4 regions of the Pantoea alhagi genome follow, and region 2 is predicted to be linked to each of the others. Evidence: predicted binding sites of a transcription regulator. Region 2 holds the regulator's gene; each other region holds the start of a gene.
The links. The regulator Fur, encoded in region 2, represses iron uptake genes when iron is present. The targets are predictions, from matches to a motif close to ATAATAATGAGAACNACTATCAA.

Region 1 (8,188 bases), 990 kb from region 2:
CGCGGGCGGGTCACGCTGCTTAAATCGGTGCCGGGCGGCATACTGATAAAAAAATCGTCCCAGCCGGGATCGCAGGCCAGATAATGTTTAAACCAGGCGCTGCGTGAAGAGATATGGTTGCAAACAAAATCGAACATCAAACGCGTATGCGTATGCAGTTCAGCCACGTTGCGCCATTCGCCGCATATGGGATTGACCTGATGATAATCAATCACGGAAAAACCGTCATCGGATGACCAGGGGAAGAAAGGCAGCAGGTGAACCAGGTTAAAAGTGGACTGCAAATGCTGCTGATAAAAGCGTGAAAAAGTGGCAAGCGTCGGCGCTTCCGGCTCGCGGAACTGATCGGCATAGGTTATCAGCACCACATCTTTTTCATCCCAGTGCGGCTTACGCGGTTTTTTTATCGCATCACGGGCGGCGCGAATGTGTGACAGCAGGCGCTCCCGCGCGGCCATTGGAAAAGTGTCCTGGTAGATCTTATCGATTAAGTTATTGATAATATCCATGTTTATCCGGCGGGCTGCAGCGTTAGGTTCGCAAGGGCGTTAGTTTTTACTGTAGACCGCCAGGCTAAAATCGCAACCGCTACAGCGACTCCCTTTCTCAGGATGGGAGCCGCCTGGCTAAAATTGCCATCGCTTCGTTGGCTAATGGCATTCTCCGCTTCTTAACGGCTTTTGATAGCTTTCCACCGGCAACACCCGAATCGGAATGCGCTGCGGCGGCAGTTTAACCCGCCGTAACAGCAGCAGCAGGGCGCTGTTAAATAGCAGCACCAGTAAAATAATCAGGCTGCTGGTAAGCGGCTGTTCATTGATACGCGAAAACTGCCAGAACAGCGTGGCAAGGGAGTAAGCAACGTTTAACCCCCACAGAATTGAAAAGCCCATCCAGCGGCGGCTGCTTTCACGCGCAATCGCGCCCATCACCGAGACGCAGGGAATGTAAAGCAGCACAAACAGCAGATAGCTGAAAGCGGCGGCATCGCTGCCAAACTGGCGGCTCATTTTACCCATCGCGCCGCCCGCCATTTCGCCATCGCCTTTACTGGCCTCAATAGGGTTAGCCAGCACGCTGAAAGTCAGCGTCTCTTTCAGGCCCTGCCAGGTTTCCGTTACCGCATCGGCAAGTTCCGCCTTCAGGCTCCAGTCGTAGACGTTGAACGGCTCTTCATGCAGCGCCTCGGCGGTATAGAGCGTATTCAGCGTACCGACCACCACCTCTTTGGCCATTGCGCCAGTCAGCAGGCCGACCGAGGCTTGCCAGTTATCCGGCTGGATGCCGATAGGCGCCAGCAGCGGAGTGATCACCCGGCTAACGCTGGCCAGCGCCGAATCATTGATGCTGTTAACCGGCTGACCATTAAACGAGAAGCTATTCAGCCCGCCAATAAAAATGCTGGCGATCACAATTACTTTCCCGGCGCGCAGCACAAAGCCGTGCAGCCGCTGCCAGGCTTGCAAGAGCAGGCTTTTCAGATGCGGAACGTGCCAGCTTGGCAGCTCCATTACGAACGGCGAGGCTTCACCGCGCAGCAGCGTATGCTTAAGCAACAGACCGGTTAACACCGCCATCACGATGCCAGTGAGATACAGGCTAAACACCACCAGCGCGCCGTGTGCGCCAAAGAAGGCGGCAGAGAACACGGCAAAAATCGCCAGCCTGGCCCCGCAGGAAATGAAAGGCGCCATCATCACCGTAATCAACCGTTCGCGTGGGGCATCCAGCGTGCGTGCGCCCATTACCGCAGGGACGTTACAGCCAAAGCCAACAATCAGCGGCACAAAAGATTTGCCCGGCAGGCCAAGCGATTGCATCAGCCGATCGACCACGAAGGCAGCGCGCGCCATATAGCCGGAGTCCTCCATAAAGGAGAGAAACAGATACATTAAACCAATCTGTGGCACCAACGGCAGCACCGTATTAATCCCGCCGCCGATGCCCTGAGCAAGAAACAGCGTCAGCCAGACGGGGAAATGCAGCGTAGCGCCAAGCCACTGCATACCATGAATAAACAGTGCCGTTGAACCGATGTCGAACAGCGGCTGGATTGCGCCGCCGATATTGATCGCCAGCACGAACATCAGATACATCATCAGCAAAAAGATCGGCAAGCCCAGCCAGCGGTTCAACACCAGATTATCCAGACGCTGCGACAGCCGATGCGGCGCCATCAAATGTTGATTGCTGACTTCAGCGCAAATCGACGCCAGCTTTTCATAGCGTGCGGCGACGATATTTATCGCAATATCTGATGAGAGTTGGGTTTCCAGCTCGGTTAAATGCTGTTGCGTCACATCGCTTATCTGCTGGCGGCTGTAGACATCGCCTTCCAGCAGCTGTAGCGCAAGCCAGCGCCGCTGCTGACGGCTTTCGTTGACCGGCATCGCAGCCGCCAGCCGATCGATGGCGCTGTTCAATTCAGCCGGATAGCAGACTTCCAGCGGCGCGCAGGCAGGAATGCCTTCGTCAATCAGCTGTTTCAGGCGATCCAGCCCGCTGCCGCGCGTTGAAACCACGGGCACTACCGGACAGCCGAGGCGCTGCGCCAACGTGGGTATATCGATGTTAATGCGTTGGCTTTCTGCCATATCCAGCATATTGAGCGCGACGATGCAGGGCACGCCCAGCTCACGCAGCTGCAGCGTAAGATAGAGGTTGCGCTCAAGATTACAGGCGTCCACAACATTAATCAGCAGATCCGCCTGCTGGCTTAAAACAAAGTGGCAGGCGATCTGTTCGTCGAGCGACGCCTGCTGTGAAATGGTGGTGAGTGAATAGGTGCCGGGAAGATCAATTAAATTTACCCGCGTCTCGCCAGCGGTGAAGAAGCCCTCTTTACGCTCTACGGTGACGCCGGCCCAGTTGCCCACACGCTGGCGAGCGCCGGTGAGCTGATTAAATAGGGTGGTTTTCCCGGCGTTCGGATTACCCAGCAGACCAATAGTGCAGTTTTTCATGCCACCTCCGCCATCGGCTGTAGCTGCAGCAGCGACAGATCCTTTTTGCGCAGCATCAGGCTAACGCGTCCTGTCTGGATCTGGAGCGGATCGCCCAGCGGTGCAATACGCAACACCTGGAAGCAGGCGCCGGGCAACAGCCCAAGAGAGAGGAGTTTTTGCCGGTAAGCCGGGCTGACGGCGGAAGAAAAACCAAGAATTTTATAGTGTTGGCGGGCAAATAGTGGCATAGGGTGCACCTCATTGACTGTCGCTTAAGGCGGCAAGAACAAAACGGCACCATATTAATGAGAACGATTATCGTTAATGTTGATTTAGAACAAACATAATACAAAGGGCGGCACCTGGCCGCCCTTAAAGTTGTTAGCGTTTTTTTCCCAGCGCCGCGGCCAGCGCATCGCCCATCGCACTGTTGCCAGAGAGAGTGCTATTGCCACGCGCGCGTGGTTTCGCCGCCGGGCGGTTATTAGTACGCTCCTGGCTACGTGGCGCAGCGCGCGAAGCGGTTTCACCCGGCTGCTCATCCAGACGCATGGTCAGCGCAATACGCTTACGCTGCAAATCCACTTCCAGCACCTTGACCTTAACGATATCGCCCGCTTTCACCACGGTATGTGGATCTTCGACAAATTTGTCAGAGAGCGAGGAGATATGAACCAGTCCATCCTGATGCACGCCGATATCCACGAATGCACCAAAGTTAGTAACGTTAGTCACTGCGCCTTCCAGCACCATGCCCGGCAGCAGATCGTTCATGGTTTCTACGCCTTCAGCAAACTGTGCCGTTTTGAATTCCGGACGCGGATCGCGGCCTGGCTTTTCCAGCTCTTTAAGAATATCGCTGACCGTCGGCACGCCGAAACGCTCGTCGGTAAAGTCGACCGCTTTCAGGTTGCGCAGCTCATTCGAATTACCCATCAGCTCGCGTAGCGACTGGCGGGTTGCCTCCAGAATACGCTCTACCACCGGATAGGCTTCCGGATGCACCGTTGAGGCATCCAGTGGATTATCGCCCTGGTTAATGCGCAGGAAGCCAGCACACTGTTCAAAGGCTTTTGGACCGAGACGGCTGACTTTCAGCAACTGCTGACGGCTGCGAAAGCGACCGTTTTCATCACGCCAGTTCACAATATTTTGCGCCATCATGCGCGTCAGTCCGGCTACGCGCGTCAGCAGCGCCACGGAGGCGGTATTCAGATCGACACCAACGGCGTTTACACAGTCTTCCACCACCGCATCCAGCTTTTTCGCCAACTGGCTTTGGCTGACGTCATGCTGATACTGGCCGACGCCGATCGATTTCGGATCGATTTTCACCAGCTCTGCCAGCGGATCCTGCAGACGACGCGCGATAGAAACCGCGCCGCGCAGGGAAACATCAAGGTCGGGAAACTCCAGCGCCGCCAGCTCAGACGCTGAGTAAACCGATGCGCCCGCTTCGCTGACGATAACTTTTTGCGCCGTGACCTGGGGGAACTGTTTTTGCACCTCCAGGAAGAAGCGCTCAGTTTCACGTGACGCGGTGCCGTTGCCAATCGCCACCAGTTCAACCTGATGACGGATACAGAGCGCTGCGACCGCCGCCGCTGCCTTCGCCGCCTGGCCGGTATGCGGATAGATGGTGTCGGTGGCGACCAGCTTGCCGGTGGCATCCACTACGGCAACTTTTACCCCGGTGCGCAGGCCCGGATCGAGACCCATTGTGGCGCGCATACCAGCCGGTGCCGCCATCAGCAGATCGTGCAGGTTGCGGGCGAAGACGTTGATCGCTTCTTCTTCCGCCCGCTCGCGCACGCTGCCCATCAGCTCGGTTTCCAGATGCAGCAGCACTTTAATACGCCACGTCCAGCTCACCACGGCCTTACGCCAGCTGTCTGCCGGCGCGTTGTTCAGACGCAGGTTCAGATGCTCGCTGATAAGCTGTTCGCCGTAACTTTCACGCGGTGGCTCATCAAACTGCGGATCGGGATTGAGCGCCAGCTGCAGCACGCCTTCGTTGCGGCCACGGAACATCGCCAGCGCACGATGTGAAGGCACCGTTGCCAGCGCTTCGTGATGATCAAAATAGTCGCGAAATTTCGCGCCTTCTTCCTCTTTGCCTTCCACCACGCGTGACACCAGATGCGCGTTCTTCCACAAGTAGTCGCGCACTTTCGCCAGCAGAGCGGCATCTTCCGCGAAACGCTCCATCAGGATATAGCGCGCGCCATCCAGCGCCGCCTTCACGTCGGCTACGCCTTTACCGGCATCCACAAAGCGGGCGGCCAGCTGCTCTGGCTCATGAGAAGGATCCTGCCACAGCGTCTCCGCCAGCGGTTCCAGCCCGGCTTCAATAGCGATCTGTCCACGGGTACGGCGTTTCGGCTTATAGGGGAGGTAAAGATCTTCGAGTTCGGTTTTGCTCAGCGTACCGTTAATTGCGGCGGCGAGTTCATCGCTGAGTTTGCCCTGTTCCGCAACGGATTTCAGGATCGCCTGGCGGCGATCTTCCAGCTCTCGCAGGTAACCGAGGCGGGTCTCCAGCTGTCGCAGCTGGGTATCATCAAGCCCGCCGGTGACTTCCTTACGATAACGTGCAATAAACGGCACGGTGTTCCCTTCGTCCAGCAGGCGGATTGCGGCATCAACTTGTTCAGCCCGCGCCTGAAGTTCACCTGCAATAATGCGGTTCAGTGAATCATTCATCATCGGTTCAACTATCTTGCTAACAGAGTTTGAGAAATAGCGGACAGTTATACGGACTGGAGGGCGAAATTACCAGCGATGCGGCGCGCTTTAGGCCATATTCCGAGCGCGTTTTACCACAGGTGGTTTTTGATGTTGTACCATTAGCGCCAGAGGGCGGCGTAAGGCTGCCGGACCATTAGTTTTAGCTGACAGGATGGGTGTGTGAAGACGCAACTGATTACCCGTGAAGGTTATAACAAGCTCAGGGCGGAACACGATTATCTGTGGAAAGAAAAGCGCCCGGAGATCACCAAAATTGTCTCCTGGGCGGCCAGTCTGGGCGATCGTTCCGAAAACGCAGACTACACCTATAACAAGCGCCTGCTGCGTCAGATCGATCGACGGGTGCGCTATCTGCGTAAGTGTCTTGCCGAGCTAAAGATTGTCGATTATTCACCACAGCAGGAGGGCAAGGTCTTTTTTGGTGCCTGGGTGGAGGTGGAAAACGAACAGGGTGAGGTAAAGTGCTTTCGTATTGTTGGCCCGGATGAAATCTATGGGGACGCAAAAAATTATATCTCTGTTGATTCGCCGATGGCGCGCGCGTTGATTAAAAAAGAAGTGGATGACGAAGTTAGCGTGAATACGCCGGAAGGGGAAAAAATCTGGTTTATTAACCGGATTGATTATCGTCAGGATCAAAATGACAGCGACGCCGTGTAACCGGCGCTGGAAAAAAGAAGCGGAGAATAATGACTTTTTTAAGAAAGCCCGGGCAACGCTTATTCTCCGGTGGCGAAAGACAACAGCAACAAAGTTCTTATAATTTTTGACCTGAGGTAGTGCCTTAATAAATTTTAATGTGGAATGGTGCTGGTTGTGGTGGTGGTTGCCGTGCTGGAGCCATCGCCGCCGCCTGCAGTGGCAAGGGCCAGACCCAGTAGCGCGCCCACAACGGCAACGCCTTCCGCATCAGAAGCGCCTTTCGCTTCGGTGGTTGCCTGAGCCCCTGCGGCCACGCCGCCTGTGGGTTCGTTAGCCATTACGTATCCGCTGATAAACAGTGCCAGCGAGCAAATCAACATTATCTTGTTCATATTTATTCCCGGCTGATAAATAAACAACGTTTGTCGGGGAGAATATAGGTTTGCCAGGGCAGCGCTGAAAAGCGTTGTTTTCTAACGAATAAGGTTAACTTGATTTATTAATGGATCGATCCTTTGTGCGCTGCGAATATTCCTGGCTTAGCGTAAAGAGAAAAAAATAAATGCCAGTTTTTTCTGCTAATAGTTGGACTCAGGGCGCAGTAATCTGGCACTTAATAGCCTGTTAAAGCAGCATCACAATCAAACCGGCAAGCGCCATTAAGTTAACCCGCTGTTTTGCCATGACAAAAGTTTACATTCGCTATTCTGAGCCAGCGATGAGCAGAGTTTATGGACGTATTTCAGAAAAGACGGATCGGCCGATGGCGGGCCAATGGGCAGGGTAAAAGCAAAATAAATGCGATATAAGCTGCTGTTTAATATGCTTTGTAACAATTTCGGCTAGAATATAAACCATTAATGGCTGTCACAGTTACGCTTCTTTTTTAACAATACCAGCTCGGGCAATAGCGCCTTTGGGAGTATCGAAATGCAAGAAAACTACAAAATTCTGGTCGTCGATGATGACATGCGCCTGCGCGCACTGCTGGAGCGTTATCTGACCGAACAGGGTTTTCAGGTGCGCAGCGTCGCTAACGCCGAGCAAATGGATCGCCTGTTAACCCGCGAATCCTTTCACCTGATGGTGCTCGACTTAATGTTGCCGGGCGAAGATGGCCTGTCGATTTGTCGTCGCTTGCGTAGCCAAAGTAATCCGATGCCGATCATTATGGTGACGGCAAAAGGCGAAGAGGTCGATCGTATTGTTGGGCTGGAGATCGGCGCGGATGACTACATTCCGAAACCGTTCAACCCGCGTGAGCTGCTGGCGCGTATTCGTGCCGTGCTGCGTCGTCAGGCGAATGAACTGCCGGGCGCGCCTTCTCAGGAAGAAGCGGTTATCGCCTTCGGCAAGTTCAAGCTGAATCTCGGCACCCGTGAAATGTTCCGCGAAGATGAGCCGATGCCGTTAACCAGCGGCGAATTTGCCGTGCTGAAAGCGCTGGTGAGCCATCCGCGTGAGCCGCTGTCACGCGATAAGCTGATGAACCTTGCCCGTGGCCGCGAGTACAGCGCGATGGAACGCTCCATCGACGTGCAGATTTCACGCCTGCGCCGCATGGTGGAAGAAGATCCTGCGCATCCGCGCTATATCCAGACCGTTTGGGGCCTGGGCTACGTGTTTGTTCCGGACGGCACTAAAGCATGAGGCGGCTCCGCTTTTCTCCCCGCAGTTCCTTTGCACGCACGCTGCTGCTGATCGTCACGTTACTGTTTGTCAGCCTGGTAACCACCTATCTGGTGGTACTTAACTTTGCCATTCTTCCCAGCCTGCAGCAGTTTAACAAGGTGCTGGCGTATGAAGTGCGCATGTTAATGACCGACCGGCTGCAGTTAGAAGATGGCACGCAA
Region 2 (8,188 bases):
ATGTCTCATTCCGTGGAAAAGGGCTTGGTGCCGATTTACTGCATGACGCAGTGCTTCGTTGCTATCGGGTAGCCGAGAATATTGGTGTACGTGCAATCATGGTTCACGCACTTACGGAAGAAGCCAAAAACTTCTATATTTATCATGGTTTCAAACCATCACAAACTCAGCAGCGGACATTATTCCTGAAACTCTCTCAATAGGAGGTGAAGGCCAATACGTCCATACCGCTACGAGCGGGAATCGGATGATACACCTATTGTTAATTCAGTAGAAACTTTCACGAAAGAAGATGACAAACAGTTTATTGATGAGACGGCAATGCGAAAGTAAGAAAGCTGCGGGATGGATAATTCGGTTACGTAACAGTTTATTTAGCGTTAGCAGGAAACAAAAAAGAGCCCATGTATTAAATGAACTCTTCCTCAGATGCCTCGGTTAATCTGTCCAACTTTTTGGGTCAGTACAAATCATGGCTACTTTCTTCAGCGCATGACGCCTTCCTGTGGCAGCTCCAACGGGCGTCTTGATATCTGGTGGGATGCGCGCTCTGACTGGAACGCCAACGGTGAAAAAGCAATTTTTGCCGGTGTGATGTATGACTTAGGCGGCTGGGATCTGGACCTGTTTTATACCATTCAGCAGGGCAGAGCGAAGGATACGCTGTTTAAGCTGCACTTCACCCGTTACAACAATCACAGCAATCTCTCCAGCTACGGCGGTGGATACGGCAATATTTTCCAGGATAAGAAAGAGGTGAAGTTTATCGTTATCGCCCCGTTCACTGTTTTTTTAACGCATGCGGGCAGCGTGAAGGGTAAAAAAAACCGGTGCCTGAGCACCGGTTTTGATTTTACTGCATAGCATAATTGATTATTTATCGTGTAATGTTTCGTCTTCGCGGCAATCGCCCAACGCGCAGTGACCATACAGATAAAGGCTATGGTTGGTCAGTTTGATGCCGTGGCGCGTGGCGATTTCACGCTGGCGGGATTCAATAGACTCATCACTAAATTCGATAACCTTGCCGCAGTCCAGGCAGATCAGATGATCGTGGTGCTGCTGCTGGGTCAGTTCGAAAACGGATTTGCCGCCTTCAAAGTTATGGCGGGTAACGATACCGGCATCGTCAAACTGGTTCAGGACGCGATAAACCGTCGCCAGCCCGATCTCTTCGCCCATATCAATGAGTCGCTTGTATAACTCTTCCGCACTGACGTGATGGCTCTCAGGTCCCTGAAGCACTTCCAGGATTTTTAGTCGCGGAAGTGTGACCTTCAGTCCGGCCTTCTTTAATGCGGTGTTATTGTCAGTCATGCGGATATTGTCCTGTTACTTTGCTAGTCACAATGTGGCTGAACAGCCATGAACATCGGTCGACGCTAAGCTAATAGCGTCTCATTATAGAACTGATGCTTCGAAATGAAAACCGTAAGGGTGCGCGTGAAATCGCAAGTGGAAGTAAAGAGAAGATCGCTACGTCCGGCGTTGTTCATGCCCATATGATGCTGTGTTTACATTTCGCTAGATCCTGCCGCTTTACAGCACCACGGCAGGAAAGCGCGCGACCGATACGGGTATTCTACCGACTCAATAGTAAAATTTTCAAACCCGTATCTATCATTTCTATAGGAAATACCTGTTACGCAATGTGATTTACAGCACAATGCGCGTTAAATCAGGCTTCCAGAATTTCCTGCAGGTGCAGTTCTGCATAAATCTGTTTAACCCATTTATCAACGCGTTCGTTAGTCAATTCGGGCTGACGGTCTTCATCAATGGCTAAACCAAGGAAATGCTTATCATCTGCCAGGCCTTTCGACGCTTCAAAATGATAACCTTCGGTTGGCCAGTGACCAACAATCACCGCGCCGTTTGGCTCAATGATATCGCGAATAGTACCCATCGCGTCGCAGAAATATTCAGCGTAATCTTCCTGGTCACCGCAGCCAAACAACGCCACCAGTTTGCCGTTGAAATCGATCTCTTCCAGCGTTGGGAAAAAATCGTCCCAGTCACATTGTGCTTCGCCGTAGTACCAGGTCGGGATGCCTAACAGCAGGATATCAAAAGCTTCCAGGTCTTCTTTACTGCTCTTGGCAATATCATGCACTTCGGCAACATCGCTACCGAGCTGTTTCTGGATCATCTTTGCAATGTTTTCTGTATTGCCGGTATCGCTGCCAAAGAAAATACCTACGATTGCCATGAGTTTAGTAACCTCTTGAAACTTAAAAATATGGTAACTGCCCGTTGTATGCAGATTACGGCAATAATAGCAGAGACCGTCAGGAGGCGGAACTCGTAAAGCCGCTGCATTTGTTTCTTAGTGCGCTTCTTCCAGCCGTTCAAAGCGCCTGCAACTGGGCGAGAATCATCTCTTCGATCAGCTCGCTGCGGCTGACGCCGCGTTCGGCAGCCATCGCATTAAGCGCATCGACGGCCTCACTGTTCATCTTCAGTTCAACGCGCCGTAACCCGCGGACTTTGTCACGCTTCAGCTGGTTGCGCTTGTTGATACGAAGTTGTTCATCACGCGACAGCGGACTGGTTTTCGGGCGACCCGGGCGACGTTCATCTGCGAAGAGATCGAGCGTGGTCCGGTCCGTTTGTTCTTTTGCCATAGAATCGTGATACTGAATGGGCTGCGCGTTTGCGCCGCGCATGGTGACGTTTGGGCCGGTTTGCCCCCGTTTAACGGCGGCAAAATTTTAGCGCGCCATCATACCCTGACCAAAGAGCGAGGACAATCTTTGTTAGCCTGTTAACATATTGCTTTTACAGCGCTAAAAAACGCCGCACAGCCCGCAGCACCGCATCCGGTTTTTCAGCATGAACCCAGTGGCCTGCGCCAGCAATCACGTGCGCTCGCGCCGCTGGAAACTGCGCCAGCAAAGCATTGCGATGAATATCATCAAGATAGGGAGAAAGCTCACCGCGAATAAACAGCGCCGGGCCGTGCCAGGCGGGCACATTTTCCCAGCCGGAGATGCTGCTGTAGTTGTCCCAGAGTGCCGGAACATTAAAACGCCATGCGCCGTCGTGGAAAGATTTCAGCAGAAACTGGATAACGCCTTCGTCAGCGAGCATTTCGCGCATTACGCTGGCGGCTTCACTGCGCAACTGCACCTTTGCGGCGGTTACTGCATTAACCGCGGCGAAAATTTCATCGTGACGTCGGGTGCGATAGTCAACCGGGGCGATATCAATTAATACCAGTTGTTCGATCCGCTCAGGCGCCAGCGCCGTCATGGTCATGGCGATTTTCCCACCCATGGAGTGACCAGTCACCGCGATTTTATCAATGCCGTGCGCATCGAGCGTATCCAGCATATCCTGCGCCATGGCCGCATACGACATTTCATCGCTGCGCGGTGAAAGGCCATGATTACGCACATCCACCTGAATCAACGGACGATCCGCTTTTAAGCCGCGCGCCAGCACGCCTAAGTTATCAAGGCTGCCGAACAGGCCATGAATAAGCAGAAGGGGGAGTGCGTTCGGATCGGACTGTTCAGTTTGCAGGCGAGTATTCAAATTCATGGCAAAGTTCTTACAGTTGAAAGGAAAGCATAGGTTATCATGGTTTATAGACTGCCTGCCGGTCAGTGGTTGTTTGCCGGATTGCTTTGCGGCATATTCTGACTTTTGCCTGCAAGCGCCAACGTCGCTACCGACCCGCAGGATTTAACTTTATAATCCTTATGTTAGAACCAGCGCACAGATTGTACAGCTGAAATTTGCTATTACGCGCTGCGCCTGGATCTGCCACAAGCAATTACCGTACGGATAAAGATGAAAACGATTGAAGTCGACGAAGAACTCTATCGCTATATTGCCAGCCACACGCAGCATATCGGTGAAAGCGCCTCCGACATTTTACGGCGGATGTTGAAATTTACCGCTGGTCAGAGCGCACCGGTTGCGGCCCCGGCCCCGGCGCCTGCTGTTAGCGTGCGTCAGGAAAATGAAGTCAGCAAGCCAACCACGCGTGCGCAAGATCGGGTGCGTGCTGTGCGCGAGCTGCTACTCTCTGATGAATACGCCGAGCAGAATAAAGCGGTAAATCGCTTTATGTTGATTTTATCTACACTATATCGTCTTGATCCCGAAGCGTTTGCTGAGGCCACCGCATCGCTGCAGGGACGCACCCGCGTTTACTTTGCCGGCGATGAACAAACACTGTTGCAGCATGGCACCCATACCAAGCCGAAGCATGTTCCCGGCACGCCGTACTGGGTGATCACCAACACTAACACAGGCCGCAAATGCAGCATGGTGGAACATATCATGCTGGCTATGCAGTTCCCACCGGAGCTGTCAGATAAGGTTTGCGGCACCATTTAACTGAAGCGTCAGGGAGAAGCGCCAATGGCCAATCACCCCCGTGCCGGGCAGCCAGCCCAGCAGAGCGATTTGATTAACGTTGCACAATTAACATCCCAGTATTACGTTCTGCAGCCAGAAAAAGGGAATGCGGAACACGCGGTGAAGTTTGGCACATCAGGGCATCGCGGCAGCGCCGCACGTCAGAGTTTCAATGAAACGCATATTCTGGCTATCGCTCAGGCCATTGCTGAAGAACGTAAAAAGAACGGGATCACTGGCCCTTGTTACGTGGGTAAAGATACCCACGCGCTGTCAGAGCCGGCGATCATTTCCGTGCTGGAAGTGTTAGCGGCCAACGGCGTTGATGTCATTGTGCAGCAGGATAACGGTTATACGCCGACCCCGGCCATCTCTAACGCAATCCTTGAATATAACAAAGCGGGCGGCGCTCAGGCTGATGGCATCGTGATTACGCCTTCCCATAATCCGCCGGAAGATGGCGGTATTAAATATAATCCGCCTAACGGTGGCCCGGCCGACACCAACGTTACCAAAGTGGTGGAAGACCGTGCGAATCAGCTGATTCAAAACGATTTGCAGGAGGTTAAACGCCTGTCGCTGGAGCAGGCCTGGGCCAGCGGCCATATTCAGGAAAAAGATCTGATTCAGCCTTATGTTGAAGGGCTGGCCCAGGTTGTGGATATGGAAGCGATTAAAAAAGCGGGCCTGAAAATCGGCGTTGATCCGCTGGGCGGCTCCGGTATGGAATACTGGAAACGCATCGCCGAGCATTATCAGCTCGATTTAACTATCGTTAACGACGCTATCGACCAGACATTCCGCTTTATGCATCTGGATAAAGATGGCGTGGTGCGCATGGACTGCTCATCAGAATGTGCGATGGCCGGTCTGCTGGCGCTACGTGATAAATTCGATCTGGCGTTTGGCAATGACCCGGACTACGACCGTCACGGTATCGTCACGCCTGCAGGTCTGATGAATCCGAACCACTATCTGGCTGTGGCAATCAACTATCTGTTCCAGCATCGTCCGCAGTGGGGCAAAGAGGTTGCCGTAGGTAAAACGCTGGTTTCCAGTGCCATGATTGACCGTGTGGTTAACGATATCGGTCGTAAACTGGTAGAAGTGCCGGTGGGCTTCAAATGGTTTGTGGATGGTCTGTTTGACGGCAGCTTCGGCTTTGGCGGCGAAGAGAGCGCCGGGGCGTCTTTCCTGCGCTTCGACGGTACGCCGTGGTCTACCGATAAAGACGGGATCATCCTCTGCCTGCTGGCGGCGGAAATCACTGCCGTAACCGGTAAAAACCCGCAGCAGCACTATGACGAGCTGGCAGAACGTTTCGGCGCGCCAAGCTACAACCGCTTACAGGCGTCTGCGACCTCTGCTCAGAAAGCGGCGCTGTCAAAACTGTCGCCGGAAATGGTAAGCGCGGCAACGCTGGCGGGCGATCCTATCACCGCACGTTTAACCAGTGCGCCAGGCAACGGCGCTTCGATTGGCGGCCTGAAAGTCATGACCGAAAACGGCTGGTTTGCTGCACGTCCGTCCGGTACGGAAGATGCTTACAAAATCTATTGTGAAAGCTTCCTCGGTGCGGAACATCGCGAAAAAATCGAAAAAGAAGCCGTAGAGATTGTGAGCGCAGTGCTGAAAAACGCCTGAGTTTAATCGCTACGAAAAAGGCGCTGAGGTTCAGCGCCTTTTTTTATGGCCAGCGTAGCGCTACGGCATAAAGCGATAGCCGATACCGGTTTCGGTAAGCAGGTGCGCCGGACGGGCGGGATCCTGTTCCAGCTTTTGCCGCAGATGGCCCATATAAATGCGCAAATAGTGGCTGTGTTCCACCGCGTTCGGCCCCCAGACATGGCTTAACAGCTGCCGCTGTGTCAGTACCTTGCCTGGATTATTCAGCAGCAGCGCCAGCAAACGAAACTCGGTGGGCGTCAGATGCAGTGTCTCACCATTACGCACAATATGATGCGCAGCCAAATCAACCTGAACCTGAGCGAAATGCACTACAGGATCCGGCGTCTGCAGCCCTGTCTTACGGCGCAACGCAACACGAACACGCGCCAGCAGTTCACCAACGCCAAACGGCTTAGTAAGAAAATCGTCTGCGCCAGCATCCAGCGCCATAATTTTGTCCTGCTCCTCGCTGCGTGCGGAAAGCACAATCACCGGGACGCTGCTCCACTGGCGAAAATCACGAATAAAGTCGATGCCGTCGCCATCCGGCAGGCCCAGATCAAGGATAACCAAATCGGGTTTGCGGGTTGCAGCCTCCATCAGCCCACGCTGTAACGTTTCGCTGTCATAAACCCGCAGGGCTTCGCTTTCCAGCGCCACGCGCAGAAAACGGCGAATCTCTTTTTCATCTTCAACAATCAGTACGCTGGTCAAAATGATGATTCCCCAACGCCATAAAGGAATGACGGAAAGCGCACTTTAGCAAAACCCGCTGCGTTTTGCGTGGCAATCTGTTTTTCTGGCACAAGACGATCACTTTAAATCAACATTTATGTAACTTTCTTACAGGTAAAATTCGGGAATGCACTTTTTTCCAGCAATTAAGTGGTCTGATGAGTAGTAAAATTACACAATGCGGCGTATGATGATTAACTAATGAACAATTATTCGCTGTTTAACCCTCCGGGAGGCCCAGGTGAGCTATTCAATGTACCCTCTGCATAAAATTATCCTGCGTCGCAGCGCTGTAGTGGTTATTGGCCTGCTGGCGCTTCCGGTTATGCTGTTTCGCAGCGATCGTGCACGCTTTTACAGCTATTTGCACCGTGTCTGGAGTAAAACCAGTACCAAACCCGTTTGGCTGGCGCAGGCTGAAGCCGCAGGCGGAGACATCTACTAGCCCTGGTTTTTTACCACGCCCGGTTCAGCATTGATGATAAGCGCTCAATAAGATCCCGCCCTGTTGGCGGGATTTTTTTTGCGTTGTACCACAGCATCGCTGGATTTTCGGTGCGTCATTCATCAGCTTCAGCTACACTTAAACTTATACAAGAAGTTAGGGGTTGTACAAGTATGAGTGAGAAAATCCCGGTAGGAATCAGCGCCTGTCTGTTGGGCGACAGCGTACGTTTTGATGGCGGACATAAACGGCTGACTTTTGCCACGCAAGAGCTGGCTCCCTACGTAAGCTATGAGCCCATCTGTCCGGAAATGGCGATTGGCCTGCCTGTGCCGCGTCCGGCCCTGCGTCTGGTTAAACATCAGGACGAGATTTCACTCTGTTTCAGCAAAAGCGGCGGCGAAGAGATTACCGCTCAGATGCGCGATTTCGCCACGCGGAAGGTTGCTGGGTTGCATCACTTGTGCGGCTATATTCTGTGTGCCAAATCACCCAGCTGCGGGATGGAACGGGTACGCATTTATGAACCCGACGGCAAGAATAACCGCAAAGAAGGCATCGGGATTTTCGCACAGGCGCTACAGCAGGAGATGCCCTGGCTGCCGATGGAAGAAGATGGACGTCTGCATGACGATACCCTGCGTGAAAATTTTGTCGGGCGCGTTTATGCGCTGCATGAGTTTAATCAGCTCTGGCGCGAAGGGCTGACGGCCCATAAGCTGATGTCGTTTCATACCCGCTATAAGCTGCTGCTGCTGGCGCATTCACAGCCGGAATATCGTGAGCTGGGGCCGTTTGTGGCGGCAATGAATGATTACGCCTCGCTGGAGGCGTATGCCGTTGAATATCGCAATCGACTGATGAAACTCATGAAGCATCCCGCCACGCGCCGCAATCACACCAACGTGTTAATGCACGTTCAGGGCTATTTTCGTCAACAGCTGACGTCGTCGCAGCGACAGGAGCTGGCCT
Region 3 (8,188 bases), 540 kb from region 2:
CGCTTATTTTCGCGCCGAAGTGGTTTAAAACTGACTAAACGCATCATTTAGCGCAGAAAGTTGATTGACGCGCCGCGGCAAAATCCCTACATTAGCGCCGGTCAGCAGTGTGCCTGTTGACGACAATATGGTGAGGTGTCCGAGTGGCTGAAGGAGCACGCCTGGAAAGTGTGTATACGGCAACGTATCGGGGGTTCGAATCCCCCTCTCACCGCCATATTTCATAAGAGAGCCTGAGCGAAAGTTCAGGCTTTTTTGTATGCATAAAGTATGCAGCGAGGCGCTATAAATGCAGCCCGCCGGTGCCAAAGGCTTCGCTGTATATTTTCTCCTGCGGGACCCCTAACGCAATCAAAGCGCGATACTGCTCTTGCATAAACGGAATCGGCCCGCATAGATAGTAATCTGCCTCTTTGGGAAGATACCCAACAGGAAGTGCCTTTAAATCCAGCCTTCCCTGCATATGATAATCTTTACCCGCTACCTCGCTCTCTTTCACATTCTCATAGGCAATAAAAACATGCAGGTTGTCGTTCTGGCTGGCCAGGTTTTCCAGCTCTTTACGCAACGCATGCACTTCAGAACTACGGGCGGCGTGAATAAAATAGATATCTTTTTTCAGCGTCCGATACGCTTTGTCACTGGCATGGGTTTCTTTATGTAGCGCGGGATTAACATTGGGATCGGCATGTTCAGCCAGCAGATGATTAACCATAGAGATCATTGGTGTCAGCCCAACACCCGCGCTGATCAGCACATTAACGGCATCCGGATTCAGCAAATAAAAGTTGCCTGCCGGAGCGCTGAGCTCAACCACGCTGCCTTCGTTAATAGCGTTATGCAGCGTGGAAGAAACGTAACCCGGATCCTGCCCTTCCGTACGGGCATCTTCGCGCTTAACCGAGATACGCAGATAAGGGTCAGAAGGGCTGCTGGACAAACTGTACTGGCGAGGTTGTTTAATACCCAGCGCCGCAACCTCTACCCGTAAGGTAATATATTGGCCGGGCTTATAAGCAGGAAGCGGCCCGCCATCCTGCGGAACCAGATAAAACGAGGTAATTTCCTCGCTCTCCTTTATCTTTTTATCCACGATAAAGTTTCGCCAGCCTGTCCAGCTTCCGATGGTGTTTTTGCGCTCTTCGTACAGTTGCTTTTCAGTTGCAATAAAGATGTCAGCCAGCTGTTGATAGGCTACGCCCCAGGCGGCAATAAGCTCATCATCCATCGGGATGTTAAGCACTTCGCTGATGGAATGCAGCAGATTCTCACCAACAATATTATAATCGGGAGCCTGTATATTCAGGCTGACATGTTTATGGCAAATCAACTCAACAACCGGCATCAATACTGAGGGATCGTCAATATTTTCGGCATAAGCCAGTACCGCTCCCGCCAGTGCTTTCGCCTGCGCGCCGCTGCGTTGATGGCCCATGTTGAACGTTTCTTTCAGGTGGGGATTATTTTTTAACATGCGCTTATAGAAATAATCCGTTAACGCCTCTCCGTTCTCTTTTAGTACCGGTACCGTGGCTTTAACCAGCTCTTTTTGCCTCTCGCTTAACATTGATACCTCACTTTGCTTTTAGTTTATCAACGAGAAAAAACAGGAACCCGTACGCAAGGCTCTCCATGCTGCTTTAAATATAGAGCCTTTGAGCAAGTTGAAGTCTGGCTACATTGAGTATCACAGGAAGCAGGATAAAGAATAGCGCAGACAGGTCAGTCGCCACAGGCTGGCGACCGGGAACATGCTACAAGGCAGAGACGGAGTGAACGGTGTGCTGAAATACATAAGGATCGGACAGCAGCTCAAATTGTTCATCATCAGGATAAGTTACCGCAATCTGATACTCCTCTCCGGCAAACGCTTTTACTGCATTCAGGTCCTCCCAGTAGGTTGCCAAAAAGAAATGTTCCCATTCGCCCTGCGTCTCCCGTCGTACAAACGCGCCCTGATTTCCCGGCGTTGCTGTTGAATGATCAACGCCGGTTTTTTGCAGATGTCTGGCGAAACCGTCTGCGTGTTTTAGCGGGACACATCCGTGCCAGGTTCTGACGATCATTTTTTGCTCCTTTCAGGTTGTAATGGGAAGAACGTTTTCCCGCGTTAACCATCACAAAATAGCTAGCGGTGACTCAGCGCCAGTTTCGCTGCAAACAATATAAAAAGGGTGCCGGTAGCGCGATCCATCCACTGGACAAACCGTGGTTTTCTCAATATTCCTGACGCGAAACGCGTTCCCGTTACCAATACCGCTGACCACAGCGTACCGATAGCAATATGGATGGATACCAGCAGGAATGTCCACAGCACCGGGGAGTGCCCGGCAGGTATAAACTGTGGCAGAAATGAGACGTAAAAAACGCCTATTTTGGGATTCAGTACATTACCCAGCATCCCTTTTACAAACCAATTTGTTGCAATCGGATTCGTAGTGTCTGAGGTGACCAATTTTCTTCGCGGCTTAAATATGAGTCCTATCCCTAACCAGCATAACCAGGCCGCGCCACACCATTTCAGCAAGTTATAAGCTATTTCAGATGCCGCCAGCAACGCCCCCAGTCCCAAAGCCACCAGCGCTCCCCAGATAAAACAGCCGGTATTGATGCCGGTTGCCGCCTGGAATGCTTTTTTCCTGCCCTCAGCCGTTGCAGTACGCAAAATAAGTGCCGTGTCCAGCCCGGGTGTCAGCGTTAACAGCAATGCGGCAAATGAAAAGGCAAGCAGTGAATCCGTGACGGACATCTCTTTCTCCACAAGGGCGAGTATCAGGTAAAAATCAACCTGCACGATACAATAGTTAAAAATTTTTAACCTTTAACAGGGCTAAAATCAACCGCTTATTCATTAGCCAGCCGCTAAACAGACCCGTAACACCTCACCTCTGGCGTACAAGTTAAAACCCTAATCCAACTCACATTTCCCGACTTCACGCCAGGCAAACTCTTTAATTTCGTCTAAAGTTTTTTGAATGGTCAAACACTTACAGGCCATGTCGGGTCTGGACAAGGAGAATACTGATGAAAAAGGCCGTACCTTCTCAATGGAAAGGCGCGCTGTTATTGCCTTTACTGATTACCGGCGCGCTGGCAACGGGATCTTTTTATGCACGGGCGGCGGACGATCAACGCCTGCTGACTCAGGCACCGCAGCCGCCGGATGTGCGCCTGGGGCCGCTTTATCATGCAGTTCAGTCAGCGAAGTTCTTCCCGGATCAGAAAACCTTTGCCGATGCGGTGCCGAAATTTGATCCGGCGTCCATTCTGGCCGACTGGCAAATGCAAAAAAACCAGCGCAATTTTGATCTACGCCGCTTTGTCGATGCTAATTTCACCCTGCCGGGCAAAGGCGAAGCCTATGTGCCGCCAGCGGGACAAAGTCTGCGCGAGCATATCGACGGCCTGTGGCCGGTGCTGACGCGCACTACGGATAAAGTGAATCAATATGATTCACTATTGCCGTTGCCAAAACCTTATGTGGTGCCGGGCGGTCGTTTCCGTGAGATTTACTACTGGGACAGCTATTTCACCATGCTGGGGCTGGCGGAAAGCGGCCACTGGGACCGCGTTCAGAATATGGTAGATAACTTTGCTCATGAGCTGGATAAATATGGCCACATTCCCAACGGCAACCGCAGCTACTATCTGAGCCGCTCGCAGCCGCCGTTTTTTAGCCTGATGGTTGATTTACTGGCGCAGCACGCCGGTGAAAGCACATACAGTAAGTATTTGCCGCAGCTGCAAAAAGAGTATCAATACTGGATGGCGGACGCCCAAAGCGTGGCGGCCGGTAATGCCAGCAAGCGCGTTGTAAAGCTGAAAGATGGCACCATTCTGAACCGTTACTGGGACGCACGCGATGTGCCGCGCACCGAATCTTATATGGATGACATCGCCACGGCGGAAAAAGCCAAACAGCGCAATAAAGCGGAACTCTATCGCGATCTGCGCTCCGGCGCGGCGTCGGGCTGGGATTTCAGCTCGCGCTGGTTTGACGACCCGAAAGATCTGTCCACTATCCGCACCACCGAAATTGTTCCTGTTGATCTGAACGCCCTGCTGTTCCATCTGGAAAAAACGCTGGAACGTGCCAGTAAAGTTGCGGACAAGCAGAGCGACAGCCAACGCTATGCGGAACTGGCAGAAAAACGTCAGGCGGCGATTAATCGTTATTTATGGAATGCGGAAGGCGGCTGGTATGCCGACTATGACTGGAAACGCAGCAGCGTGCGCACGCAGCTGACTGCCGCCGCGCTGTTCCCGCTCTATATGCAGGTCGCCAGCGACGATCAGGCGGCGAAAACTGCTGCCGCAGTTGAAAAACAGTTGGTCAAGGCGGGCGGCCTGGTAACCACCAATGTGCATAACGGTCAGCAGTGGGATGCACCGAACGGCTGGGCACCGCTGCAGTGGGTCGCGGTGGAAGGTCTGAATCACTATGGCAAACAGACGCTGGCGAAAGAGATTGGGATGCGCTTCCTTGATAACGTTCAGGCCACCTATGACCGCGAGCATAAGCTGGTAGAAAAATATGTGGTGGAAGGTAACCTCGGCGGCGGCGGCGGCGGCGAATATCCGTTACAGGATGGTTTTGGCTGGACCAACGGCGTCACCCTTAAGCTCATGGATATGTACTGCCCGAAAGATGTTACCTGTAATAACGTCAGTGACATGAAAAAATCGCAGTAAATTTTGGCAGCCTGGCAACAGCCAGGCTGCCAGTCCTCGCCTTTTAATCCCCTGAATCCACACACTTTATCTGGAAATAATCAGATAAATTACATCTTGAATCGGCAATCGATAAAGATAATAATTCTCATTAGTCTTTTCAGTTACACGATATTACATTGCCTCTGGCCGCGTTCCGTTACCGGGCGGCCTTTTCGACTCTGTTTAAGGGATATCACATGGGAATGCCTTTTAACCTGAAACGTTCTGCGCTGCTTTGTTCACTGGCGCTCACCGTCCCGGGCTTATCTATCGCGGAAGAGACGCTGACGGTCACCGCGCAACCTGCTGAAACTGCCGATTCGCCGACCTCAGGCTATACCGTTAAAACCAGTAAAGGCGCGACTAAAACCGATCAGCCGTTGATTACTACCGGTCAGTCTGTTTCGGTGGTAACACGCCAGCAGATGGAAGATCAGGGCGCGATGGATGTTAACCAGGCACTGAACTACTCCTCAGGCGTATTCACGAACTTTGCCGGGGCGGCGACCCGTTACGATACGGTCTCCCTGCGCGGTTTCCACGGCGGCGATGTGGATAATACCTTCCTCGACGGCCTGCGCCTGATGACCGATGGCGGCAGCTACAACGCGCTACAGGTTGATCCCTGGTTCCTTGAACGTATCGATGTGATTAAAGGCCCCTCTTCCGCGTTGTACGGCCAGACGGTACCAGGCGGGCTGGTTATGATGACCTCTAAACGTCCACAGTTCTCGCAGGAAGGTCATTTCCGCCTGATGGCGGGCACTAACGCCACTACAGGTGCTGCTTTCGATTACACCAACGCGCTGAACGAGCAGTGGGCGTTTCGTATTACCGGTATTACGCGCAATAGCGATACGCAATATGACCATACGCGTGAAGAACGTTATGCTATTTCTCCTTCCCTGCTCTGGCAGCCTGATAGCGATACCTCTTTATTGCTGAAAGCCTATCTGCAAAAAGATCCTTCCGGTGGCTATCACGGTTCGGTGCCGGGCGAAGGCAGTATTACCGAACACAACGGCCAAAAGTTAAGTAATAGCTTTTATGACGGCGAAAGCTCTCTCGATCAGTTTAAGCGTCGCGAGCAGATCTACAGCTATGAGTTCTCGCATCGTTTCAACGATACCTGGGCTTTCCGCTCTAACGCCAGCTATACCCATTCAAATGTCGATTTAGATCAGGTGTATCAAATTGGCTGGCGCGGCGACAGTAACCTGCTGGAGCGTTATTATTCCGGCGAACGCTCTTCTCTGGATGCCTTTGCTATCGATAACCAACTGGAAGCGGATTTCGCCACCGGCGAGGTAGCGCATACGCTGGTACTTGGCGCAGATTATCACCAATACCGTAACAAATTATGGGATGCCAGCGCGTATGTTGACCCGCTCGACACGCAAACTGGCGAAGGCGGTACGCGCTTCTGGCAAACGGCTTACGCTGAAGGCACCGCTCGCGTGCCTGGCCTGTATGCCTATAATCAAACGCGTCGTTATCATCAGACAGGCGTTTATCTGCAGGATGATATGGTCTGGAATCAGTGGCATATGACCCTTTCCGGCCGTTATGATCGTCTGGTAGCGAAAAGCACCAACGACACCACGGATACCAGCCGCCGTCGTTCCGATGATCATATCAGCGGCCGTGCCTCGCTACTTTACGCCTTTGATAATGGCGTATCCCCTTATGTCAGTTACAGCCAGGCTGTTACCCCTTCCAGCCTGCCGGATGCGAACGGCGATTTGCTGAAGCCCACCACCGCCGAGCAGTATGAAGCCGGGGTAAAATATCAGCCACCAGGCACCTCTGATATGTACTCCCTGGCGGTTTACGATCTGACACAGAAAGATGTAGGCAACCGTATTGTAAATACTTCCTTCTACGAGCCGGCAGGAAAAGTTCATTCGCGTGGACTGGAACTGGAAGCGCGTAACCAGCTTACGCCGCGCTTGAGTACGATTGCCAGCTATTCAGTTACGCGCGTGCGCTTCAAAGATGCCGTTGACGGTAACGATGGGCATACGCCATACGTAACGCCGAATCAAATCGCGTCACTCTGGGCGAAATATAACTTTGATTACGGCATCAGCACCGGCGCGGGCGTACGTTATATCGGCAAACAGTGGGCGGATAATGAAAATACCACTCGCCTGCCATCGGTTACCCTGTTCGATGCTTCCGTACGCGCAGATTTGGGTGTCTGGAATAGTCAGCTGAAGGGCGCATGGGTTCAGGTTGCGGCCAATAACCTCACCGATCGTAAATATGTTGCCGCCTGTTACGGTACCGGCAACTGCTACTGGGGTGCGGAGCGGACTGTTACCGCCACCGTGGGCTACGATTTCTGACGGCGCGACTCTGTGTCGGCTTGCTAAAGGTACTGGCGCAGGCGAACTGGCTGGAAAGTCCCTTGCGCTTATACAGCGTACACCAATGAAAAACGTGGGATCGCAGGCATAAAAAAAGGAGGCGTTAGCCTCCTTTTTTGTATTTAAAGCTTAATGACGAACCTTGCGATAAATAAACAGCACCAGGATGGCACCGATCACCGCGACCACAAAGCTGCCGAAATTGAAGCCATCAACGCGGCCGAAGCCAAAGAAGGTACTGATCCAGCCGCCGACGACGGCACCGATGATGCCCAGAATAATGGTAATAATGATGCCACCACCATCTTTACCCGGCATGACCCATTTAGCGATAATACCGGCGATTAAACCAAAAATGATCCATGACAGAATTCCCATCTGTAACTCCTTCTTATTTACGGCTAATTAACATACCAACAATGATACCCACTACGGCACCGGCACCGACGCCTGCCCAGGGGTTACTTCTTACATACGTACACGCCTGATGCGTTACGTTGTTCATTTCACGACACAGTTCACTGCCTGCTTCGCGTGTACGGTCCTGCGCATATTCCAGACTGTCGCGCGTTTCTTTTTTCGAAAACATACCCAGTCCTCCTGAGATCGGTGAGCGGCTGACCTGTTCATCACACTTCTGGCAACAAGTATAGGACAGGTTTCTAACTATGTGATTTCAGAGATAACTTTTTGCAGGTTTTTTACCCAAAAAAGCAACGGCTGCTATAAATTTCTACGTTGCAATGCCGATAAACAGCAGATAACGCGTATTACAGAAATATCTGGAAACAGACCGGGACGGGAAAGTAAGTGAAAGAGTCTGACAATGAGCAGTATTACAAACGTGGCACGCTGGCGGTGTTAGGCGTACTGCGCGACATAGAACGTGACGGTACGCCGATCATGGTTTCCCATGCGCGCGGCCAGTTTATTAGCCATATCCTGTCCGTTGATAAAGAGCTACTGGTAATCGATTACGGCAGTAACGATTATGATAATCAGGTCACGCTGGAGATGCGCAGCCTGGCCATTACTGCAGAAATGAAAGGGGCAAAAGTCGAATTCAATCTGGAGCAATTGCACGAGACGCATTTTGGCGGCCTGCC
Region 4 (8,188 bases), 230 kb from region 2:
CACCGGCACGCGCGGTGCGGCCAATACGGTGAACATGCACTTCCGGATCGAAAGAGAGCTGATAGTTCACTACCATCGCCAGCGCTTTGATATCCAGCCCGCGCGCGGCGACATCGGTTGCCACCAGCACCCGACAGCTGCCGTTAGCAAAGCGGATCAGCACCCGATCGCGATCGCGCTGTTCCAGATCGCCATGCAGCGCCAGCGCGCTGATATTGCTGTTCTCCAGCGCGGCGGCAATATCGTCGCACTCGCGTTTGGTGTTGCAAAACACCACGCAGGAGGTGGGCTGCTGCTGACTGAGCAGGGCGATCAGCAGCGTTAATTTTTCCCGGCTGCTCGCCTCATAAAAGTATTGCTCAATGGTTGGCAGCTCGGTGACATCTTCCGTGGCGATAGAGAGCGCATCACGCTGAAAACGCTTGCTGATGGCAATAATGCCGTGCGGCCAGGTAGCGGAAAACAGCAGTGTCTGACGCTGCGGCGGCGTATGGCTGACAATCACTTCCATATCTTCCAGGAAGCCCATCTCCAGCATGCGGTCCGCTTCATCCAGCACCAGCGAACGCAGCTGAGAAAGATCCAGCGTTTCACGCTTCAGGTGATCGAGAATACGGCCCGGCGTGCCCACCACAATATGCGGCGCATGCACCAGGGAATCGCGCTGAGCGGCTACCGGCTGGCCGCCGCACAGCGTCAGAATTTTTATATTGCGCGTAAAGCGCGCCAGGCGACGCAGCTCATTGCTGACCTGTTCAGCCAGCTCACGCGTAGGGCACAGCACCAGCGATTGAGTCTGGTATTGCGCAGTATCAATATGTTGCAGGATGCCCAGCCCAAACGCAGCGGTCTTGCCGCTGCCGGTTTTTGCCTGGGCGCGCACGTCGCGACCGTCAAGAATGGCGGGCAGAGAGGCGGCCTGAATGGGCGTCATGGCATCGAAGCCCATTTCGCGCAGGTTATCGAGCTGGCTGGCGGGCAGTTGCGTCAGGGTGGAAAAAGCAGTCACGGGAAAATCTCTAATCAGGCGGGTTTGCGGCGCTCAGTTTAACAGAAGTTGCGCGGGCCGACAGTAAAACGCGCAGCAAGGTTATGCCTGGCGGTACAGGCTTTAACCAGCGGCAAAGTATTGTCAGTAAGACGGTTGACTGTCAAATCGACAGCGTTGAGGGTGGTCTTTTTAACAATCTGGCGTAGCGGCGGATAATGTAACCCGTTGACAATACAATGCTTAACTAGGATGGCACGGAGGTTGCAAAACAAACATTAGCAGAAAGATTAAATGAAAAAACAAGAGGATTTCATCATGGCACATCGCATTCCTGCCCATTTTGTACATACCCGTTCCACCCCGTTCTGGAATAAAGAGAGCGTGCCGCGTGCGCTGCTGACCCACCACAACACTAAAAAGGGCGTTTATGGCCGCCTTTCAGTGATGCAGGGCGCGGTGAAATATTATGGCTTTGCCAGCGAGCATGACGAAACGCCGGAAATCGAAGTGGTGATCGAGGCAGGGCATTTCGGCATCAGCCCACCGGAATACTGGCACCATGTGGAACTGCTGACCGACGACACCTATTTCAATATCGATTTCTTTGCCGATCCGGCAGAAGAGCTGCAAGGCAAGGGCATCGGTCAGGTGGTGAATACCCATAAAGGCAAGTAATCACGCTGGCCGGGCGCGTTGCGGATAACGCGTTTTTGCCTGCCATTTTCCGGTTGCGTCTGGGGGCGCAACCGGAAATTAGCGGTAGTAGATAGCAACAGGCTGGCCATGCAGGGTTTCAATATGCACACGAGTATCGAAAATCGCTTCGATAATCTCCGGTTGCATGATTTCCTGCGGCGTTCCGCGATAGAGTACCTCGCCCTGTTTCATCGCGATGATATGGTCGGAATAGGCTGCGGCGAAATTGATATCATGGATCACCAGGATAATGGTTTTATGCAGTTCATCCGCAGCGCGGCGCAGCTGTTTCATCATCGCCACGCTGTGTTTCATATCCAGATTATTCAGCGGTTCATCCAGCAGCACATAATCGGTATCCTGGCACAGCACCATCGCTACGCAGGCGCGCTGACGCTGGCCGCCCGACAGCTGGTCCAGATAGCGGTCTTTCAGCGGCAGCAGATCCAGAAACGCCATTGCCGTAATAATATGCTGATGATCCTCTGCGGTTAACCGCCCCTTAGACCAGGGATAGCGTCCAAAGCCGACTAAATCTTCTACCGTCAGGCGGCTGGTAAAGTGGTTTTCCTGACGCAGCACCGACAGCACTTTCGCCATCTGCTCATCGGGCGTTTTTGCCACCTCCAGGCCGTTTACCCATACGCTGCCGCTGTCAGCCGTCAGCAGGCGGCTAATCACCGACAGCAACGTGGATTTACCCGCGCCGTTAGCGCCGATAATCGAGGTAATGCCGCCAGCCGGAATGGTTTCGCTGATGCGGTCCAGCACTTTGCTGTTTTGGTAGCTTTTACAAATCTCTTTAACTTCAATCACACCGCAGCCTTTTTAATCAAAAACCAGAGGAACAGCGCGCCGCCAGCGAATTCAATCACTACGGAAAGCGAACCGGCCATATGTAGCACCCGCTCCAGAATAACCTGCCCGCCGACCAGTGTAATAATGCCGATTAACACCACGCCGGGCAGCAAATAGTGATGACGATGCGAGCCAATAAGCTGATAGCTCAGGTTGGCTACCAGCAGACCGAAAAAGGTGAGCGGCCCAACCAGCGCGGTAGAGAGCGCCACCAGCAGTGAGACCAGCAACAGAATCAACGTAACGTGTCGACGCCACGGTACGCCCAGCCCAATCGACATATCGCGTCCCAGCGCAAGCACATCCAGGCTGTGACGCATTCGCCACACCAGCAGCGCCACTGCCAGCACCGCCACGGCGGAAATCACGATGATCTCCGGCGCGGCGCGGGTAAAGGTAGCGAAAATACGGCTTTGTAAAATAGCGAATTCGCCCGGCTCCAGCAGACGCTGCAGCAGACCGGAAATGCTGCGGAACAGCGTGCCGCACACCAGGCCTACCAGCAGTACCATATGAAGATTGATACCGATCCTGCCCAGCAGCCAGCGGTAAAGGAAAGTGGAAAACAGCACCAGCAGTGCCGCTTCACAGATAAACTGCCCCACCGTGCCCAGCATCTTTAAGCCGTTAGCATCAATAAAAAAGATCAGCATGGTCTGGATCAGAACAAACAGTGTCTCCAGTCCCATTACCGAAGGGGTCAGGATACGGTTGTTGGTGACGGTTTGAAACAGCAGCGTGGCAATACCGGAGGCGAACGCCACCAGCAGCATAGTGGCGAGGATCAGGCCGCGATGCATCAGAATATAGCCAATATTGCCGCCAAGGTTGATGGTCATAAACAGCACGATGGAGAGCAGCGCCAGCGCGCTTAATCCCATTAACCGCCTGGCGGGCGTAGCAAAGCAGAGACGCCGCGCACGCCGCGCCGGTCGCATTACGGAACTGTCAGCCTGCATAACGGCGGCTCCTTAAAATCAACAGCAGAAATATCGCCGCGCCCAGGCAGCCGAGGATCACGCTAACCGGGATCTCCCACGGAAAACTGATCAAACGACCAATAATATCGCACAACACCACCAGCCCGCCGCCGCACAGCGCTACCCACGGAATGGTGCGGCGCAGGTTGTCGCCGATGGCCATGCTTACCACATTGGGTACGATCAGACCAAGGAAGGGCAGTACGCCCACCACCACGATCACCACGCCGCTGATCAGCGCAATAATCGCCATACCGAGAAATACCACCTGGCGATAGTTCAGGCCGACGTTAACTGCGAATTCCCGTCCCATCCCGGCAACGGTAAAGCGGTCAGCAATAACACAGGCCAGCACGGTTAATATACCGGTCAGCCACAGCAGCTCGTAGCGGCCCTGCAGTACGCCGGAAAAGTCTCCCGCTTCCCAACCGCCCAGCGACTGCAGCAGATCGAATTCCATTGCCAGAAAGGTGGTCACCGCGCTGAAAATTGCGCCCAGCATAATGCCGGTAAGCGGCACCATCAGCGGCGTTTTAATCCGCATCCGCTGCAGCACCAGCAAAAACAGGCCGGTGCCTGCCAGCGCAAACAGCGTGGCGACCCCCATCTTAACTATTACCGGCGCGGCAGGATTGACGATCATTACCAGCAGCAGGCCGAGGCTGGCAGACTGCGTGGTGCCAGCAATGGAAGGCTCAACGAAGCGATTCTGCGTCAGCATCTGCATAATCAGCCCGGCCACGCTGACCGCGCTGCCGGCCAGCAGCAGGGCGAGGGTGCGCGGCACGCGACTGAGAAAGAAAACGTCGCGCACTTCCGCATCGCTCCACAGTCGGGAGAAGGTAACCGGGCTAACGCCGACAAACAGACTCCAGGTCATCAGGCCCAGCAAAATCACCAGGCCTGCGACAAAGCTGAAACTCTTCATTAGATTAATGATTACTCGCTTTCAGCGCTGTCCGTGGCGCTTTCAGTGTCAGCGCGGGTGCTTTCCATCGTGCCGTTAGCGCTTTCCATGGCGGCGCTGGCGCTCTGCTGTGACGCGCTGGCATCGTTCAGCATGGTACTGATGTTATCCATCAGGCGCGTATAGCTTTGAATGCCGCCAGCGATATAGAGCGACGAGGAGTCAAGGTAGACGATATGTTTGTTCTGCCAGGCTTTGGTTTTATGAATCAGCGCGTTATCCAGCACCTGCTGAGCGGATTCCCCTTCGGCGCGGCCAATAGCGCTGTCGCGATCCAGGACAAACAGCCAGTCAGGATCGGTATTCATAATAAATTCAGAGGTCACCACGTTGCCGTGCTTGCCCGCCTGAGAAAAGGTGGCCGCAGGCTTAAAGCCCAGCTCGTCAAAGATAAAGCCAAAGCGGGAGCCTGGCGCATAAGCAGACATTTTGCCGCCGCTTACCATGATCACCATCACGCTGCCGGCATGCTCAGATTTTTCGCGCAGCGCAGCGATTTTTGCCATAAAGGCATCGGTCAGCGCTTTCGCTTCTTGCTGCTTGTTAAAGATCTCGCCCAGTTGCCCTACGCGTTGGATCAGACTTTGCGTGAACTGTTTAGGATCGACGTCCAGCGCAATGGTCGGCGCGATAGCGCTGAGCTTATCGTAGGCGTCGTGGGCGCGGCCGCCCGCAATAATCAGGTCAGGTTTGGCATTGCTGATGGCTTCAAAATCTGGCTCAAACAGCGTACCGGCATTCAGGTAAGCGTCGCCCTGATATTTCGCCAGGAAAGCGGGCAGGTGCGTACTGTTTTTCGGCACGCCAGCGACCGGGATCTGTAGTGCATCGATGTTATCCAGCGTGGAGGGATTCAGCACAATGACTTTTTTCGGTGCCTGAGCAACCTCGGTAGTGCCCTGTGCATGCTCAACTTTAAGGGTATTGGCTGAGGCGGTGGTTTGTGCCGTGGTGTCATCACATCCGGTAAGCGCTAAGGCAGAAGCCAGAATCGTAGTGGTAAAGAGGGCAGACAGACGCATTTTCTCTCCTGAAAATGTTAACAGAACAAAAGTAACTGTTAATGCATATGATTCGCATTCTTGATGCAGCGCCCGAATCATACCGCCGTCTCGCCAGCTTGAACAGCACTCTGTCGCCGCTCTCATCCGGGGAAAAAAGCAGAATTCGGTAACAAGAAGCGGCCTCTGAATTAGCTAAATTAAGCTAAAACAATGTAAGTAAAGAGTTTTTATTGAGGTGACATAGTTTTGCTGTTTTTTACAGCGGTGAATTATGGAGATTTTGTGAAGCTTGATGCTGAGGGAGTGTAATGCAAATAATTATCGTTATCATGCATGCGCAGAAACAATCTTATACATTTAACAGGGATTAGTAGCATGATTCATACAAAATCTTTCCAGATGCGTCCTTGTGCACTGTTATTGCTGCTTTGCTTTAACGGTAGCGCCCTGGCGGCTGATGAAACGCCAGCGGACGAAGGCGTAATGACAGTGCGCGCCACGGCAGAAGAAGAACTCAAACAGCAGCCTGGCGTTTCGATTATTACCGCTAAAGACATCGAAAAAAGCCCGCCCGTAAACGATCTCTCGGACATTATCCGTAAGATGCCGGGCGTTAATCTGACCGGGAACAGTGCCAACGGCAGTCGTGGCAATAACCGCCAAATCGATATTCGCGGCATGGGCCCGGAAAATACCCTGATTTTAATCGATGGCGTGCCCACCACTTCACGTAATGCCGTGCGCTATAGCTGGCGCGGCGAGCGCGATACGCGCGGCGATACCAACTGGGTGCCGCCGGAAATGGTGGAACGCATTGAAGTATTACGCGGTCCGGCGGCGGCGCGCTATGGTTCCGGCGCGGCGGGAGGCGTGATTAATATTACAACCAAACGTCCGACCAACGACTGGCACGGCAGCATGTCACTGTTTACCAGCCAGCCGGAAGATGACAAAGAAGGGGCGACCAAACGCACCAACTTTAGCCTCAGCGGACCTCTGGCGGGCGATGCGCTGACTATGCGTCTCTATGGCAATATCAACAAAACCGACGCCGACGCCTGGGATATCAATAATGCGCAGAATGGCTCTTTTGCCGCCGGACGCGAAGGGGTGCGCAACAAAGATATTAATGGCTTGCTCTCCTGGAAACTTTCGCCCACGCAGATCGTGGATGTTAACTACGGCTACAGTCGTCAGGGCAATATCTATGCGGGCGATACCCAATACAGCAACAGTGATGCCAGCCCCGGCAACCTGATCCAGACGCTTTACGGCCACGAAACCAACCGCATGTACCGTCAGTCTTACGGCATTACCCATAACGGCATCTGGGATTGGGGACAGTCGCGCCTGGGCTTCACCTATGAAAAAACCAACAATACCCGACTGCAGGAAGGCGCAGGCGGCAGAGTGGAAGGGATGATTAACAGCACCCAATTTAAAACCAGCCGTCTGGAAAACTACCGTGCCAACGGCGAAATTAACCTGCCGCTGGATCTGCTGGTAGAGCAAAATATTACGCTGGGCGCGGAATGGAACCGTGAAGAGCTGAACGATCCGGCGTCCACCTCAATGCTGAACGCTGGCGATATCGATATTGGCGGTGTTTCTGGCGATCCGGCGAAGCGTAACAGCAAAAACAACGCAGATCTCAGCGCCGTTTATTTTGAAGATAATATCGAGCCGCTGGCAGGGACGAATCTGATCCCCGGCCTGCGCCTGGATCATCACAGCAAGTTTGGCAACAACTGGAGCCCCAGCCTGAACCTGTCACAGGCGCTGGGCGACGACTTCAAGCTGAAGGCGGGCATTGCGCGCGTCTTTAAAGCGCCAAATCTTTATCAGTCCAGTGAAGGCTACCTGCTTTCCACCAGGGGTAACGGCTGTCCGCTTGGTATCGAGAGTCAGTGCTACCTGATGGGCAATGACGATCTTGACCCGGAAGTCAGCGTGAATAAAGAGATCGGGCTTGAGTTTACTCACGAAGGCTACAATGCCGGTATTACCTGGTTCCGCAACGATTATAAAAACAAAATCGTTTCCGGCACCGAGCTGGTTGGCGTTGCCAGCAACGGTTACCATGTACTGCGCTGGGAAAACGGCGGCAAAGCGGTAGTGGAAGGGCTGGAAGGCAACCTGGTGATCCCGGTGGTGGAAGATATGCTGAGCTGGCGCACCAACGTCACTTATATGATCACCTCGGAAGATAAAGAGACCGGCAACCCGCTGTCGATTATCCCGAAATATACCATCAACACCATGCTGGACTATCAGGTCACCGATAAGCTTTCGGCGAATGTTAACTGGACGATGTACGGTCGCCAGAAGCCGCGTGCTTATGCGGAAATCAATAAAGAGCAAAAAGACGGCATGTCAGATAAAGAAGTCGGCGCCTATTCTGTGGTTGGCCTGAACGTTAACTATGATCTGATGAAAGATTTGCGACTGAATGCCGGGATCAGCAACCTGCTGGATAAACGCGTTTACCGTGAAAACGATGGGGCTTCCACTTACAACGAGCCAGGCCGCGCATATTACGCGGGCGTCACTCTTTCTTTCTGATTTCCACTATTTCACTCTCCCGGAGCCTGCTTTAACAGCGGGCTTTTTTATTTACAGGTGGGAGAAAAGACAAATTAAATGGTTTACTAATGTCACTATTAACCCAGGAAATAAAAAGATAACGTTACTA

Region 1: the regulator Fur is predicted to act here: its motif matches at 3,245-3,267, upstream of feoA (ferrous iron transporter A).
Region 3: the regulator Fur is predicted to act here: its motif matches at 4,807-4,829, upstream of B1H58_RS18675 (TonB-dependent siderophore receptor).
Region 4: the regulator Fur is predicted to act here: its motif matches at 5,805-5,827, upstream of B1H58_RS02300 (TonB-dependent siderophore receptor).

The regions. Positions count from the first base shown of each region.
Region 1 is NZ_CP019706.1:1,249,663-1,257,850, reverse strand. It holds gene B1H58_RS05965 (alpha-amylase family glycosyl hydrolase) at 1-509, opposite strand, end outside; gene feoB (Fe(2+) transporter permease subunit FeoB) at 651-2,963, opposite strand; gene feoA (ferrous iron transporter A) at 2,960-3,193, opposite strand; gene B1H58_RS05950 (Tex family protein) at 3,327-5,651, opposite strand; gene greB (transcription elongation factor GreB) at 5,853-6,353, shown strand; gene yjbE (exopolysaccharide production protein YjbE) at 6,488-6,727, opposite strand; gene ompR (osmolarity response regulator transcription factor OmpR) at 7,266-7,985, shown strand; gene envZ (two-component system sensor histidine kinase EnvZ) at 7,982-8,188, shown strand, end outside.
Region 2 is NZ_CP019706.1:256,722-264,909, reverse strand. It holds gene B1H58_RS01210 (GNAT family N-acetyltransferase) at 1-203, shown strand, start outside; partial or broken gene B1H58_RS01205 (ChiP family protein) at 469-792, shown strand; gene fur (ferric iron uptake transcriptional regulator) at 874-1,317, opposite strand; gene fldA (flavodoxin FldA) at 1,679-2,209, opposite strand; gene ybfE (LexA regulated protein) at 2,349-2,624, opposite strand; gene ybfF (esterase) at 2,779-3,543, opposite strand; gene seqA (replication initiation negative regulator SeqA) at 3,796-4,347, shown strand; gene pgm (phosphoglucomutase (alpha-D-glucose-1,6-bisphosphate-dependent)) at 4,372-6,012, shown strand; gene kdpE (two-component system response regulator KdpE) at 6,073-6,750, opposite strand; gene B1H58_RS01170 (YbfA family protein) at 7,025-7,216, shown strand; gene B1H58_RS01165 (YbgA family protein) at 7,390-8,188, shown strand, end outside.
Region 3 is NZ_CP019706.1:3,953,826-3,962,013, forward strand. It holds tRNA gene B1H58_RS18650 (tRNA-Ser) at 130-217, shown strand; gene hmpA (NO-inducible flavohemoprotein) at 284-1,567, opposite strand; gene B1H58_RS18660 (hypothetical protein) at 1,755-2,066, opposite strand; gene B1H58_RS18665 (LysE family translocator) at 2,129-2,749, opposite strand; gene treA (alpha,alpha-trehalase TreA) at 3,025-4,692, shown strand; gene B1H58_RS18675 (TonB-dependent siderophore receptor) at 4,911-7,061, shown strand; gene B1H58_RS18680 (GlsB/YeaQ/YmgE family stress response membrane protein) at 7,212-7,460, opposite strand; gene B1H58_RS18685 (glycine zipper domain-containing protein) at 7,474-7,671, opposite strand; gene B1H58_RS18690 (flagellar brake protein) at 7,893-8,188, shown strand, end outside.
Region 4 is NZ_CP019706.1:490,146-498,333, reverse strand. It holds gene dbpA (ATP-dependent RNA helicase DbpA) at 1-1,009, opposite strand, end outside; gene B1H58_RS02325 (TehB family protein) at 1,307-1,666, shown strand; gene B1H58_RS02320 (iron ABC transporter ATP-binding protein) at 1,745-2,503, opposite strand; gene B1H58_RS02315 (iron chelate uptake ABC transporter family permease subunit) at 2,500-3,483, opposite strand; gene B1H58_RS02310 (ABC transporter permease) at 3,494-4,453, opposite strand; partial or broken gene B1H58_RS02305 (siderophore ABC transporter substrate-binding protein) at 4,561-5,514, opposite strand; gene B1H58_RS02300 (TonB-dependent siderophore receptor) at 5,872-8,058, shown strand.